Regions from separate parts of the Nonomuraea sp. NPDC049309 genome, predicted to be linked through region 2. Evidence: riboswitches for the same ligand, from Rfam matches in the RefSeq annotation. Region 2 holds a riboswitch; each other region holds the start of a gene.

Region 1 (3,380 bases), on a different contig from region 2:
ACCTCCACGGGCAACCTGCTCGCCGCCGAGTCGGAGGCCGGGGTCGGGCACCACGTCGCGCTGTCCATCGTCGGTACCGAACGCTCGCCGGACAACGGCTATTTCCGGGCCAAGGCCGCCCAGGAGCGGCTGATCGAGAAGTCGGGCGTCCCGTTCTCGCTGGTGCACGCGACGCAGTTCTTCGAGTTCGTGAAGGGGATCGCCGACGAGGCCGCCGATGGGGGAGTGGTGCGGATCGCGCCGGTGCTGTTCCAGCCGATCGCCGGGGACGACGTGGCGGCGGTGCTGCGCGAGGTCGTGGAGGGCCCGCCACTCAACGGCCGGATGGAGATCGCCGGGCCGGAGCGGGTCAGGATGGACGTGTTCGTCCGCGAGGCGCTTGCCGCTCTGGGCGACCCTCGTGAGGTGGTCACCGATCCCGGCGCTCGGTACTTCGGTGCCGCGCTCGCCGAGCACTCGCTCGTTCCGCTGGGTGAGGCACGGCTCGGCAAGATCCGGTACGGGGACTGGGTGGCCGCCGCGGCCGCTACGTGACGGCACCGCGTGCCGAGGCGACGTGAGGGCTTGTTCGCATGCGAAAGCCGCGTGACGGTCGGTGCTGTCATGCGACAGGACCGGCACGCGGCTTCATGTGCGGCCCCGGCGAGCCCCGAGGCCTGAAACGGCCGGATGAGGGGTCGCGCGCGGAGCGTTCAACGGGCCGGCCGGGGTTCCGCGTCAGGCGGACTGCGGCCGGCCGAAGGGCTGCGCGCCGGGCGTTCAACGGCCGGCCGGGGGCTCCGCGTCAGGCGGACCGGCGGCCGAGGGCGCGGAGCTGGTCGGGCGTCAGCGCGGAGACGTTCTGGTCGACCGGCGTGTCGGTGTACTGGTGGATCGTCCAGGTCTTCCAGTCGGCCGGCGGGGTGACCGCGCCCTTGGCCCGGCTGTAGTGGGCGACCCACAGCGGGTACTGCGACAGGCCGTGGCCGTAGGTGTTGGCGAAGTTCCAGCCGCTGTAGAAGAGCGGCTTGACGCCGGTCTGCTGCTCCACGTACGACAGCCACGCCTTGGCCCAGGCGTTGACCTCCGCGACGGACTTGCCGTCGGTGGTCTCCAGGTCCAGGACCAGCAGGTCGCCGGGCTTGGCGGGCTGGGCGTTCACGGTGGTGAGGAAGTGGTTGGCGTCGGCGATGGGGTCGTTGGCGGGGTGGCCGAAGTGGTACGCGCCGCGCACGATGCCCTTGTTGCCGAGTTCGCGCCAGTGCCTGGCGAAGGACGAGTCGACGAAGTCGGTGCCCTCCGTGGCCTTGATGATGCCGAACTGCGCGGAGCTGGAGCTCCAGTCGTACAGCGCCTCGTAGTGGGAGAGGTCGAGGCCGTAGGTCAGGGAGCGGGCCTGCTGCTGGGAGGTGTGCTGCGCGGCCTCGTGCGGGGCGCCGTGGTCGGCGACGGAGGCGTGGGCGGTGCCGGTGACGGCGGTGACGGCGAGCACGGCTCCGCCGAGCGCCAGTCCGAGGCGCTTGCGGTTGTCGGCAAGCTTGGGCATGCGGGTGTTGACTCCTTGCTTCCATGCCGCCTACCGGGTTAGCTGACGGGTTCGGGACTGGAAGTGCCCTACGGACGCGGGCCTGGCCAGGCGTCCGATTCACCCCGGAAAGGTGGGTCCCCGGTTCCGCATGAGGCGGATTCGGCGGCCGCACGCCGGCTGAAGGCGTACGGTCCGGTCAAAGGTGCGAGGCACGCCGCAGACGTGCCTCGACCCGCAAAAGTACATAATTCGCAAAAGGGTCGGCAAGTACCCTAAAGGGATTGCCTTCGCACTACGCGGGTTACTCCTCCGTAAGCCTTATGTCAGAGCGGTTTCCGGTCAAAGTAAAGTTTTCCGGCCTGCTCACTCCAGGCCCAGCGTCCTGGCCGTCTCCCGCGCCGGCTCGGGCCGCTCGGACGGCGCGGTCCCGTACGCCGGAACGAGCTCCCGCAACGCCGGCCGCCAGCCGGGCAGCCGTCCGGGGAAGGCGCGTTCGATCACGTCCAGCATGATCGCCACGGACGCCGAGGCGCCCGGGGACGCGCCCAGCAGCGCGGCGAGCCCGCCGTACGCCGACGTCACCACCTCGGTGCCGAAACCGGCGATGGATCCGCGCCCGTTCACCGGCTTGACCACCTGCACCCGCTGGCCCGCGGTGATCGGCTCCCAGTCGCCCGCCCGCGCCCGCGGGACGAACCTGCGCAGCGCCCGCAGCCGGTCGCGGCCGGTCTGCGCGAGCTGCCCCACGAGGTAGCGCAGCATGGCGCGCTCGGCGCGGGCGGCGCCGAGCAGCGTGGGCAGGTTGCCGGGGGTGATGGAGCCCGGCAGGTCGGTGAGCCGGCCGCGCTTGAGGAAGCGGGGCGAGAACGCGGCGAACGGGCCGAACATCAGGTACGTGCGCCCGCCCACGACCCGCGTGTCGAGATGCGGCACCGAGAGGGACGGCGCGCCCGGCTCGGCGTGGCTGTAGACCTTGGCGTGGTGGGCGGCCACCAGCTCGGGCCGGTCCGTACGCAGGAACCGCCCGCTGATCGGGAATCCGCCGTACGCCCGCGTCTCGGCCACCCCCGCGCTTTGCAGCAGCGGCAGCGTGCCGCCGCCCGCCCCGAGGAACACGAACGACCCGTGCACCCCGTAGTCGCGCCGGCCCGCCAGGTCGCGCACCCGCAGCCGCCACGACCTGCGGTCACGAGACAGCGAGCGCACCTCGTGCCCGGTCCGCACCTCGACGCCGTCGCGTTCGAGCGCGGCGAACAGCCGCCTGGTCAGCACGCCGTAGTCGACGTCGGTGCCGCCGCGCGAGCGGCACAGCGCCACCTCCTCGTCCGCGGGGCGGCCTTCGAACATCAGCGGCAGCAGCTCCGCCATGGCGTCGCGGTCGCGTACCAGCTCAAGGCCCTCGAAGAGCGGGTGCCCGCGCAGTGCCGCGTGGCGCAGGCGCAGGCGCTCGACCCCGGCCGCGCCCCGCGCGAACGAGTAGTGCGGCACGCGGCGCAGCAGCACGCCGAGCGTGGCGCTCATGGCGCCACCGCCGACCAGCACCACGTCGTAGCCCTCGGCGACCACCGCGACCCGGCTCCCCACAACTCGTATGACAGGTTCGCTCCTTGTATAACATCCTGCGCGCGCGGCCCGGGATCCTCGCTAGCGTGGATCGAGCAGGTCTCCGCCAGGTCGAGGAGGTGATCACGGTGCACCCGGTCTGTTGACGGCCCCATCCCGGGGCGTCACGGAGCCGAAAGGTGACCGTATGAGCAAGACCGACAAGACCCGGCCCTGGTGGGTGAAGATGGCCGACGCGCCGATGGTGTACTGCCGGCCCGTTCACGACCACCGTGACGGCGCCTGCACGCTGCCCGGCCGGATCGACCGG
Region 2 (3,380 bases):
CCCGCGTCGGGGAGCGCCGCGGCGGTGCTGCGGTTCGCGTACGCGCAGATCGGCAAGCCGTACGTGTTCGGCGGCACCGGTCCGGGCGGGTACGACTGCTCGGGGCTCACTCAGGCGGCGTGGGCGGCCGCGGGCGTGCGGCTACCGCGTACGACCTGGCAGCAGTGGGCCTGGGGCGCGAACCGGCGGGTGTCGCTGGACGACCTCCAGCCTGGTGATCTCATCTTCAGCGAGGGTTTGGGGCACGTCAGTATCTATGCGGGCAACGGGCAGATCGTCCACGCCCCGCAGACGGGCGACGTCGTCAAGGTCGTCAAGCTCTCCGAGTACGGCCGCCGCCTCGTCGGCGCGATCCGCCCGTAAGGCTGACGCGTGCGGGGAGACCCGCGCTTCGCGCACCCGTTTCTCCGGTGACGGCCCGCTCGTGCCGAGGTTCACGACCTCGGACGGGCGGGCCGGCCGCTTTTCGCGGCACGCTTGCGAAGCCACCGTCTCCGCTCTTCGGCCGGTTCACTAAGAGACCGGGCCGGTAGGGGCCGGACCTGAGACGCGGCTCCGCCCGTACCTGAGACGCGGCTCCGCCCGCACCTCCGACGGCGCCGACTGGCGCGACCCGGCCGAGCGGACGGATTCCCAGAGTCGTTTTCATGATCTGTCGCATTCAGGACCGCTATTCGCTTTAGTCGCCGTTTCTCCGAGTGTGATATACGTCGCTCTCCTTCTACGATGCGGCATCGTAGTGGCGCCAAGGTGCGGGCCGTAGACCGTGGTGAAGGCGCGATCTTGCTGCTAGGACGTGTCGGAAAAAGGGGAAATTTCGAAAGGTGCATCCTGTCGCGGTGGTCATTCGCGCCGGCGGGCGGCCGTGCGGGAACGGGGTTCACATTTGTGACGCAGGTGACAGATGTGACTGATGAGACCTTACAAAGGGGCGGGAATGGAATTGTGAGTGAGGTCACATTTCGGTCACGGGATCTGGGGTCCCAGCAGCGGTTCCGAGTCTGACAAATACCTCTATCTGATCTTTACAGCGTTACTTGGGCTTTGCCGATTCGTGACCGTTCGGCGTAACTTCTGGCGTCGCGGCGGACAAGCCATGTCGTCGCGAACCGATCATCGGTCACTCCCGATGTGAGACAGATACATATCCGCCGGTCGGCCCCGACATCCCCATCGCACGCATCGATCGGGGCGTGACCTGCCGAATCCGTGCAGCCAGGAGGCACGGAGCCGGGGACCCAGCGATCCCGCGTTCCCCAAGGGATCAGGGGTGAATCGGCGCGCCATCGCGCCGTAGGGCGACTTCCACGCCCGAATCCGTCAGCTAACCCGGTAGGCGTTCGTGGAAGACCCAAGGAGAAATCCTGTCTGAATCCCCGCAGAACCCCCGCCTGTCCCGCCTTGCCCTGAGTGGTGTCGCACTCACGTTGACTGTGACAGCCGGAGGTATGGTCCTCCATGCCCCCGAGGCTCAGGCGGCGACGACCCGCGACGCCGGTGCGGCGGCCGGAGCGACGGTGAAGGCGGCCACCACCGCCCGCACCACCGCCTCGGCCAAGGCCCGTAAGAGGGCCGCCAAGGCCGCCCGGCAGAGGGCGAGGGCCGGCAAGGCCGTCGCCGTGGCCAAGAAGCAGATCGGTGACCCGTACCGTTACGGGGCCGCCGGACCCGGTGCCTTCGACTGCTCCGGTCTCGTCCAGTACGCCTGGAGGAAGGCCGGCGTCAAGCTCCCGCGCGTGGCGAGCAGCCAGTTCGCCCGCGTCAGGAAGAAGGTCTCCTGGCGCAATCTCCAGCCTGGTGACCTGATGTTCTTCAACGGGCTCGGCCATGTGGGCATGTACGTCGGCAAAGGCAAGATGATCCATTCACCTCGGACGGGTGAACGGGTACGCATCGACAAGCTGAGCGGATGGCGTAAGGCGTCCTTCGTCGGCGCCGTCCGTCCCGGCGCGTGAAGAAGCCCCGTCCGGATCCTCTCCGATCCGGGCGGGGCTCTCGCGTGCCGGGGACGGCCTACCATCGGGGCTGTGCCCGAGCAGGTGAGCCGACGTGCCGTGGCGGCCGGGCTGGTGCTCGCCGCCGTCTCCCTCGCGCCGGCCGCCGCTCCGCTGCCCGGCGCGCCGATCCTGCCCCAGGCGGTACGCGGCCTGTGGCCCGGCCCGTACGCCGTGCGCCGCGGCAGGTGGTCCACGGTCGTGGGCCACGACGCCACGGGGCTCGGCGAGCTGGCGCGCAGGGCCGACACGGCGGGCCGCCGGGTCTCGGCGGTGCTCGCCCGCCCCGTACGCCCCTTGATCGTCGTACCGGCCGGCGCCCGCGAGGCGGCCGCGCTGGCCCGGGTGGGCGGCGTGGACGGCCTGGCGGCACTGGCCGACGGCGAACGGGTGATCGTCGTGCCCGAGTCGTTCGCCAGGCTCAACCCCACGGGCAGGGACGTCGTCCTCGCCCACGAGCTCACCCACGTCGTCGCCGGCACCGCGGGCCTGCCCGTCTGGCTGTACGAGGGCTTCGCCGACTACGTCGCCTACCGCGACGCCGGGCTGCCCGTGACGGTCGCCGCCGCCGAGCTGGCCGCCGAGGTGCGGGCCGGACGCCTCCCGACCGATCTGCCGGGGCCTGCGGCTTTCGCGGCGAACGGCGCCGACCCGGCCGCGCTCGCCCGGGCGTACCAGGAGGCCTGGCTGGCGTGTCGCTTCCTCGCTGACCGGTTCGGTGAGGGGACCCTGGTGAGGCTCTACCGTGCGGCCCGCGCACGCGGGACCGATCGGGCACTCGCCGCGCTCGGGCTCTCCGTCGCGACGCTGACCGCGCGGTGGCGCGCGTACGTGCGGGATCAGCTCGTGTGAAGGGGAGGCAGATGAGCGAACGACAACACCCGGACGGCCGGGAGACGGACCGCGCGGAGGCCGAGGGGGCGAAGGACGGCACCCGGGCGGCTGAGGAGGCGCTGGCCACGGTGGGCGCCACCCACCCGCCCGGTGCGCCCGCCGGAGGCGGCGCCCAGGACGCGGAGGCCGCAGGCGGGCAGGAGGGCGCGCGGACCCCGGACGAAAAGGCCGCGGCAGGCGGCGCGCAGGCGGACCCGCCGGCCTCGGACCCGCCGGCCTTGGACTCGCCGGCCTCGGACGCGGACGGCGGAAAGGCGGACGTTCAGCGCTTGACCAGCGGGAAGGGGGCGGGCATGGACGAACGCGGAACGACCACCCCGGCCCTGCGCCGCCAGGCGGCCCTGGCGCTGGTGCTGCTCGGCATCGTGATCATCGCCGTGGCCGCGTTCACCACGCCCTGGGACGTGCTGACCGGAGGGCCGCCCGATCCGGCCCGCGACTTCACCGCCGCCCAGATCGCCAAGGGAGAGGCGTTCGACGCGGCGACCAGCC
Region 3 (3,380 bases), on a different contig from region 2:
ACGGCGATCGAGGCCGTGGCCTGGGCGGCCCGCCGCCAGCTGATCTAGCGGCCCGGTCAAGCCCGGCGGTCAGGGCCGGGCGACGGGCGTTCACACGGGGCGGCCGGCACGGGCCGGCGGCGGGCCGGCGTGAGAGAAGGACGAAGCGCCCTCCGGGGTACACGTGAGGCGCCCCGCAATTCGCGTGAGGCCTTCGCAGGGGTGAGGCCTTCGCAGGGTTTGCGTGAGACCCCGCAGGGTTTGGCGTGAGGCCCCGGCAGCGTTCGGGTGAGGCCCCCCGGGGAGTTTGCGTGAGGCCCCGGCAGCGTTCGGGTGAGGCCCCCGCGGAGTTAGCGTGAGGCGCCCCGCAGGGTTTGTGTGAGGCCTCCGCACGGTTTTGACGTGAGGCGCCCCGGTCGGGTTCGCGTGAGAGCCCCGTCGGGAGGGCGGGGCGAAGGGGCCGCCCGGGGCCCGCGCGAGGCGGGACCCGCGGGCCGCTCCGGGAGGCTCAGTCGGCGATGCGGACCGCGCCCGCGTAGGGCCTGTTCGCGATGGAGGCGATGCGGACGACGTCGCCGGTGCGCGGGGCGTGGATCATCATCCCGCCGCCGAGGTAGATGCCCACGTGGTGCAGGTCGCTGTAGAAGAACACGAGGTCGCCGGCGCGCAGCTCGGAGCGGTCGATGTGCCGCCCGGCCGTCCACTGGCTGCCGGTGTAGTGCGGCAGCGAGATGCCGACCTGCTGGTAGGCCGCCATGACCAGGCCGCTGCAGTCGTAGGAGTTGGGGCCGTCGGCGCCCCAGACGTACGGCTTGAGCTGCTGCGTCAGCGCCCACCTCGCGGCCTGGGCGGCCTTGCCGCTGCCCGGGATGGGCAGGTCGACGCGCTGGGCGCGGGTGCCGGGCCGGCCCGCCTCGCCGAGGGCGCGGCGGAACAGGTTGCTCTCGACCTTGGCCACCAGCTTGGTGATCTTGTCGCGCTTGGCGCCGAGGTCGGCGATCAGCTTCTCGACCTCGGCGATGCGGGTCTTGGCGCTCGCCCTGGCGCGCTCCGCGGCCTGCCTGGCCTTGGTGACCTGGTTGACGGCCTCGCCCTGCTGCTGCTCCAGCACGTACGTGGTGGCGGCGCGGTCGAGGAACGTGTCGGGGTCGTCGGAGGTGGTGAAGGCCAGGATGCGGCTGAGCCCGCCGGTGATGTAGGCGTTCTCGGCCAGGGCGGCCGCCTTGGCGCGCTTGGCGGCGAGATCGGCCTCGCTGGCGGCCAGGGTCTTCTTCGCGGCCTCAGCGGCCCTCTTGGCGCTCTTGAGCTTCTCCCGCTGGCCGTTGTACTGCTCGGACAGCTGCTCGATCTCGGTGTGCATCTTCTCGACCTGCTTGGCCAGGTCTTGAAGCGAGGGCTTGGGGTCGGCGGATGCCGAGCCGACGGGAGTCGCGACCATCAACGCCGCGAGTGTGACACTTATTACACCGAGCAGGCGGGATCGCCGTGCGGCGCGTTTCGGAGGGCGGGCGTGCTTGCCCGCCGTCGTCCTCTCACGCTCGCGCGTACGCTTCACCAACCAGCTCCTTCCATCGGCGCCTGCCGGGTTAGCTGACGGGTTCGGGCCGGAGCAGCCCTACCGGACGGTGCGGATTCACCCCGGGCGGCGTTGGGGGCGCCGCCGGCGGTTCCCCGGCTCCTCCTTGTGGAGGATTAGGCGTGTCGCCCGCGCGCGACACGCGGGGAACATCGTCGCTGGACACTAATGCACTCCGGGTTCGTGCTCAACCAGAACTACAGACTCTGTTGAGGTTTCACAACCGAAGGGTCACAAGGTGATCTCGTGGCGGGCCGTACAGAAGTGGTTTTATGCCGGATTTGGCGTGACTTCAGATGGGCTGCACGCCTGCTCGGAGCGCGTGCTCGGATGAGCACGAGTTGTTACAGCATGGGGCGAGACGTGGGAGTTAGGGCCGAGCCGTAATGACATCTGTACCCTGGAGGGCCATGGAGCAGGTGGCCGAACTGACAGCAGCCGAGACCGCGGTCGTGGTCCGGCGCGCCCGCACACCCGACGTGCGGGCCATCAGGAGGCTTGTGGACACCTACGCGGGAGCGGGCCCGCGGCTCCTGAAGAAGGCCACCGTCACCCTGTACGAGGACGTGCAGGAGTTCTGGGTGGCCGAACGGGGCGGGCAGGTCGTCGGCTGCGGCGCGCTCCACGTGCTCTGGGAGGATCTCGCCGAGGTCCGGACCGTGGCCGTGGATCCGGAGTGTCAGGGCATGGGCGTCGGCCGCCGGATCGTCTCGGCGCTCATACAGCAGGCGAAAGATCTGGGTCTGCAGCGTGTATTCTGTCTGACTTTTGAGGTCGACTTCTTCGCACGGCTCGGCTTTCGCCGGATTCAGGGCACGCCGGTCTCACCCGAGGTGTACGCCGAACTGCTGGCCTCGTACGACGAGGGTGTGGCGGAGTTTCTCGATCTCGAACACGTCAAACCGAACACCCTGGGCAACACCCGCATGCTGCTCCATCTGACATCGGGTGACGCGGACCCTGACCAGACGGAAAGGTGATTGTTGATACCTATGTCGATACGTTGGGCAGCACAGGCATGTGTCCTGACACGTGCCACATGCGCACTTGAAGCGAGGTGACACGGTGAGCACCGGACAGCCGCCGTATCCACAGGACGAATCCGGCGAGAATTCTGCACCCGGCACCCCTTACGGGCCGCAGAACGCGGGCCGCCACCCCGGCGCGCCCGACCCGGACGCGACTGTGGTCGGCTACCGGGCGGACGACGCCTACGGGCAGCAGCCCCAGTACGGACAGCAACAGCAGTACGGCTATGGGCAGCAGCAGCCGTCCCAGCCGGGATACGGCCAGCAGCAGCCCCCCTATGGCCAGCAGCAACTCCCTTACGGGCAGCAGGGCTACGGGCAGCAGCCGCAGCAGGGCTACGGACAGCAGGGCTACCCCCAGCAGGGCTACGACCCCCAGCAGCAGGCTTACGGCCAGCAGCCGCAGTCCCAGCCCGGCTACGGGCAGCAGCCTCCCTCCGGCCAGCAGGGCTACGACCAGCAGGCGCCGTACGGGCAGCAGCCCCAGTCACAGCCGGGCTACGGTCAGGGCTACGACGCCCAGCAGCAGTACGGCCAGCAGCAGGGCTACGGCCAGCAGCCGCAGTCCCAGCCCGGCTATGGACAGCAGCCCCCGTCTCAGCCCGGGTACGGTCAGCAGCCGCAGTCCCAGCCGGGTTACGGTCAGGGCTACGACGCCCAGCAGCAGTACGGCCAGCAGCAGGGCTACGGGCAGCAGGGCTATGACGCCCAGCAGCAGTACGGCCAGCCCGGCTACGGCCAGCAGCAGCCGCAGTCCCAGCCCGGCTACGCCCAGCCCGGGTACGGCCAGCAGGGCT
Region 4 (3,380 bases), 490 kb from region 2:
GCCATCGGCGCGGCGGTGCTCGGGCCGCTCGCCACGTTTCCGCTCGGCCGCCTGGTCGCCTACGGCGGGGCGGGCCCGCTCGTCGCCCTGCTGCTGGTGCTGCAAGCCCAGGAGCTCTGCACCGCGCTGCTGGAGCCCGCGGGGCCGCCGTGGTCCGGCGGATCGACGGGGAGCTGCGCCACCGGGTGCGCGCCGCAGTCGCGGCCATGCCGCTCGCCCGGCTCGAACGCCCGCACGTGCAAGGCGACCTGCGGCTCGCCCTGCACGGCCTCGCGGCCGTCCGGGCGGCGCTGGAACGCGCGGACGCCCGCCCGGTGGCCGGAGAATTTCCGCGCGGCCTGGAGACCGAGCCGGGCGAGACGTTCGAGGGCGGCGTGCGGCTCTCCGGCGGGCAGCGGCAGCGGCTGGCGCTCGCCCGAGGCTCGATGCGTACGGCGCCGCGGCTGCTGGTGGTGCTGCTGGACGAGCCGACCGCGGCGCCGGACGCCCCGTCCGAGAGCCCGAGGCGGCGAAGAGCCGCCCGGGGCCGTCACGCTGCTGATCACCCACCGTTTTCCGGCGGTGCGGATGGCGGATCTCATTGTCGTGTTCGACGGGGGCCGCATCGTGCGGTGCGGCACGCATGACGAGCTCGTCGCGGTCCCGGGGCTCTACGCCGAGCTCGACGTGGTCCGGCGCCGGGCGTTCGACGTCCCGGGATGACGAAACGCGGCGCGGGCGTTAGAGCCCCGACGTTCGAGAGCCCCGATGGCGAGACGCGGCGCCGGGCGTTCGAGAGCCCCGGACGACGAAACGCGCGCCCCGGGGAGGGGACGCGCGTTCTGCCGTCACGAAGAAGGTGGGAGCACCCACCGGTGGGAGTGCGTCAGGAGGCGTACTCGGGGTAGCCGTAGCCGACGACCTGCGACTTCGGCCGGACCCGCTCCTCGACCTTGCCGTTGCCGGTGTTGCCCTCGATGGTGGTGATGGTGCCGTCGCGGTTGTCCTTGACGACGAAGCCGACGTGCTGGATGTCGTTCAGCGACTTGCCGCCCTTCCAGGAGAAGAACACCACGGCGCCAGGCTTGGCCTCGTGGCCGAAGCGCTTGTTGGCGGCGAACCACTTGGCGTGGGCGACGGTCCAGGCGTCCCAGCCGACCTGCGGGCGGGCGCCGGTCTTCTCGCCGACCCAGGAGACGAACATCGAGCACCAGGCGGCGTTCAGGTAATCGGCGCGGCTGCCGCCGTCGCGGGCGATGGTCTCGGCCGCGCGCTGGGAGTTGGCGTACCACTGCTGGTACGGGGTGCCGCCGCCCTTGGCGTTCTCGGAGGTGCCGATCTGCGACCTGGCGACCGCGAGCACCTGGTCGGCGGTGACGTTGATCTTCGTCTCGTCGCGCTCGCCCGCCTTGTGGGCGGCGCGGGCGGTGTCCGGGTGCTTGGCGGCGGTGGCCGCGGCGACCGCGGTGGAGGCGTCGGCGTGGGCCGTGGCGGGGACGCCGAGGGCCGAGGCCAGGACGCCGGCGCCGAGCACGGCGCGGGCGATGGTGTTCTTCGAGACAGCGGTAAGACGGTGCTTGGCCATCGAGGGGGTAACTCCTTGCTTCCATGCCGCTTACCGGGTTAGCTGACGGGTTCGGGCGTGGAAGCTGCCCTACGGCACCGGAGTGCCGATTCACCCCAAAGGACGTGGGTCCCCGGTTCCGCACGTGGCGGATTCAGCGGTCACAGGACATTCCTGTGATCTTTCGTGCGATGGTCTGACATAGCCGGACAAACCGGGCGTATGCCTCAAGATGCCCCATAAGGTAATACACGAGGCAAGAGGATTACAAATCCATAAAAGTAAAGTCAGCTGAGCTGACTGCGAGCCTCGGCCAGAAGCCCCATCATGGCAAGGGATTCGTCAAGAGGCATGATCGAGGATTCGGTCCTGCCTTCGGCCGTGGCGGCGCGGACTTCGCGGAGCTCTCCGGCGTAACCGTTGTCGGCCGGATCGAGCACGTGCTCCTCCGGCTCCATCGAGGGCCCGGAGAGCACGATCCGCTGCGGTGCCCAGAACGGCGCCTGGATGTCCGCGCGCATCTGAGTACCCACAACGCCGGCCTGGTTCGGGTAATTCCCGAGCAATGAAGTCGCCACGAGAGCGTGCTTGCCGTCGGGGTAGAGCAAGACGCCGGCCGCCTCCGCGTCAACGCCGTTCGGTGCGAGCTTACCGGTGACGTGCAGGCCGGTGGGCATGCCCAGGAGGAGCTGGGCCAGCCCGAACGGGTAGATCCCCAGGTCGAGCAGGGCGCCGCCGCCCAGCTCCGGCGCCCACAGGCGGTGCGCGGGGTCGTAGGGGTGGGCGAAACCGAAGCTCGCCTGCACCGACCGGATCTCGCCGAAGCGAGGGTCGTCCTTGATGAGCTGAATGAGCGGATTGAACCGCATCCACATCGCTTCCATCAGGAAGACCCCCGCCTCGCGGGCCAGGCGCACCATCTTCTCGGCGTCGTCCACGGTCGCGGCCAGCGGCTTCTCGCACAGCACCGCCTTGCCCGCCGCGATGGCGGCCTCGGCCACCTGCAGGTGCTGGGCGTGCGGGGTGGCGATGTAGATGGCGTCCACCGCCGGATCCGCGCACAGCTGCTCGTAGGAGCCGTACGCCGACTCGGCGCCCAGCTCCGCCGCCAGGGCCTGCGCCCTGTCCAGACTCCTCGATCCGACGGCGGCCACCCGCATGCCGGGTTCCGCCACGATCACCTTGCCGACGGTACGGGCGATGCCGCCGGTGGCGGCTATTCCCCAAGTGAAATCTCGCACGCCGGCGATCGTATCCGGAAGGTAAAAACGCTTATATGCCGGGTGATGCCGGAAATATCAGAAATGTCCGGCAGTCACACCGGTCACCTTCACACCGCGTGGAACGTGTCGGGGTCGGGACCCAGCCGCTGCTCCCTGTTCATCGCGCTGATGGCCGCGAGGTCCTCGTCGTCGAGGAAGAAGTCGAAGACGTCGATGTTCTCGGCGATCCTGGCCGGCGTGACCGACTTCGGGATCACCACGTTGCCGATCTGGAGGTGCCAGCGCAGCACGATCTGCGCGGGCGTCTTGCAGTGCTTGTCGGCCAGCACCCGCAGCGCCGGGTCGTCGAGCAGCCCCCTGCCCTGGCCGAGCGGGCTCCACGCCTCGGTGAGAATGCCGTTGGCCTCGTGGAACTCCCGCATCTGGCGCTGCTGGAAGTACGGATGGAGCTCGATCTGGTTGATCGAGGGAACGATGTCGGCCTCGTTCATGAGCCGGGTGAGCGTCTCGACCGTGAAGTTGGACACGCCGATGGCCTTGGCCCGGCCGTCCCGGTAGATCTTCTCCATGGCCTTCCAGGCCTGCACGTACTTGTCGTGCTGCGGCATCGGCCA

Evidence for each region. A riboswitch is a leader RNA that binds a small molecule or an ion and turns the genes downstream of it on or off. The one in region 2 is predicted to bind cyclic di-AMP.
Region 1: linked by a shared signal. The riboswitch ahead of ACGFIM_RS30215 (glycoside hydrolase family 25 protein) and the one ahead of ACGFIM_RS09645 (C40 family peptidase) in region 2 are both predicted to bind cyclic di-AMP.
Region 3: linked by a shared signal. The riboswitch ahead of ACGFIM_RS19570 (C40 family peptidase) and the one ahead of ACGFIM_RS09645 (C40 family peptidase) in region 2 are both predicted to bind cyclic di-AMP.
Region 4: linked by a shared signal. The riboswitch ahead of ACGFIM_RS07570 (CHAP domain-containing protein) and the one ahead of ACGFIM_RS09645 (C40 family peptidase) in region 2 are both predicted to bind cyclic di-AMP.

What each region holds. Positions count from the first base shown of each region.
Region 1 covers NZ_JBICSH010000005.1:389,350-392,729, reverse strand. The annotation lists gene ACGFIM_RS30220 (SDR family oxidoreductase) at 1-534, shown strand, start outside; gene ACGFIM_RS30215 (glycoside hydrolase family 25 protein) at 785-1,525, opposite strand; cyclic di-AMP (ydaO/yuaA leader) riboswitch at 1,538-1,682, opposite strand; gene ACGFIM_RS30210 (malate:quinone oxidoreductase) at 1,871-3,091, opposite strand; gene ACGFIM_RS30205 (hypothetical protein) at 3,258-3,380, shown strand, end outside.
Region 2 covers NZ_JBICSH010000001.1:2,148,471-2,151,850, reverse strand. The annotation lists gene ACGFIM_RS09650 (NlpC/P60 family protein) at 1-363, shown strand, start outside; cyclic di-AMP (ydaO/yuaA leader) riboswitch at 1,190-1,354, shown strand; gene ACGFIM_RS09645 (C40 family peptidase) at 1,449-1,955, shown strand; gene ACGFIM_RS09640 (hypothetical protein) at 2,028-2,846, shown strand; gene ACGFIM_RS09635 (M48 family metallopeptidase) at 2,858-3,380, shown strand, end outside.
Region 3 covers NZ_JBICSH010000002.1:1,192,080-1,195,459, forward strand. The annotation lists gene ACGFIM_RS19565 (LuxR C-terminal-related transcriptional regulator) at 1-48, shown strand, start outside; gene ACGFIM_RS19570 (C40 family peptidase) at 488-1,417, opposite strand; cyclic di-AMP (ydaO/yuaA leader) riboswitch at 1,540-1,688, opposite strand; gene ACGFIM_RS19575 (amino-acid N-acetyltransferase) at 1,966-2,535, shown strand; gene ACGFIM_RS19580 (RDD family protein) at 2,621-3,380, shown strand, end outside.
Region 4 covers NZ_JBICSH010000001.1:1,661,352-1,664,731, reverse strand. The annotation lists gene ACGFIM_RS07580 (hypothetical protein) at 60-581, opposite strand; gene ACGFIM_RS07575 (hypothetical protein) at 568-702, shown strand; gene ACGFIM_RS07570 (CHAP domain-containing protein) at 866-1,564, opposite strand; cyclic di-AMP (ydaO/yuaA leader) riboswitch at 1,577-1,713, opposite strand; gene ACGFIM_RS07565 (Gfo/Idh/MocA family protein) at 1,831-2,784, opposite strand; gene ACGFIM_RS07560 (aldo/keto reductase) at 2,874-3,380, opposite strand, start outside.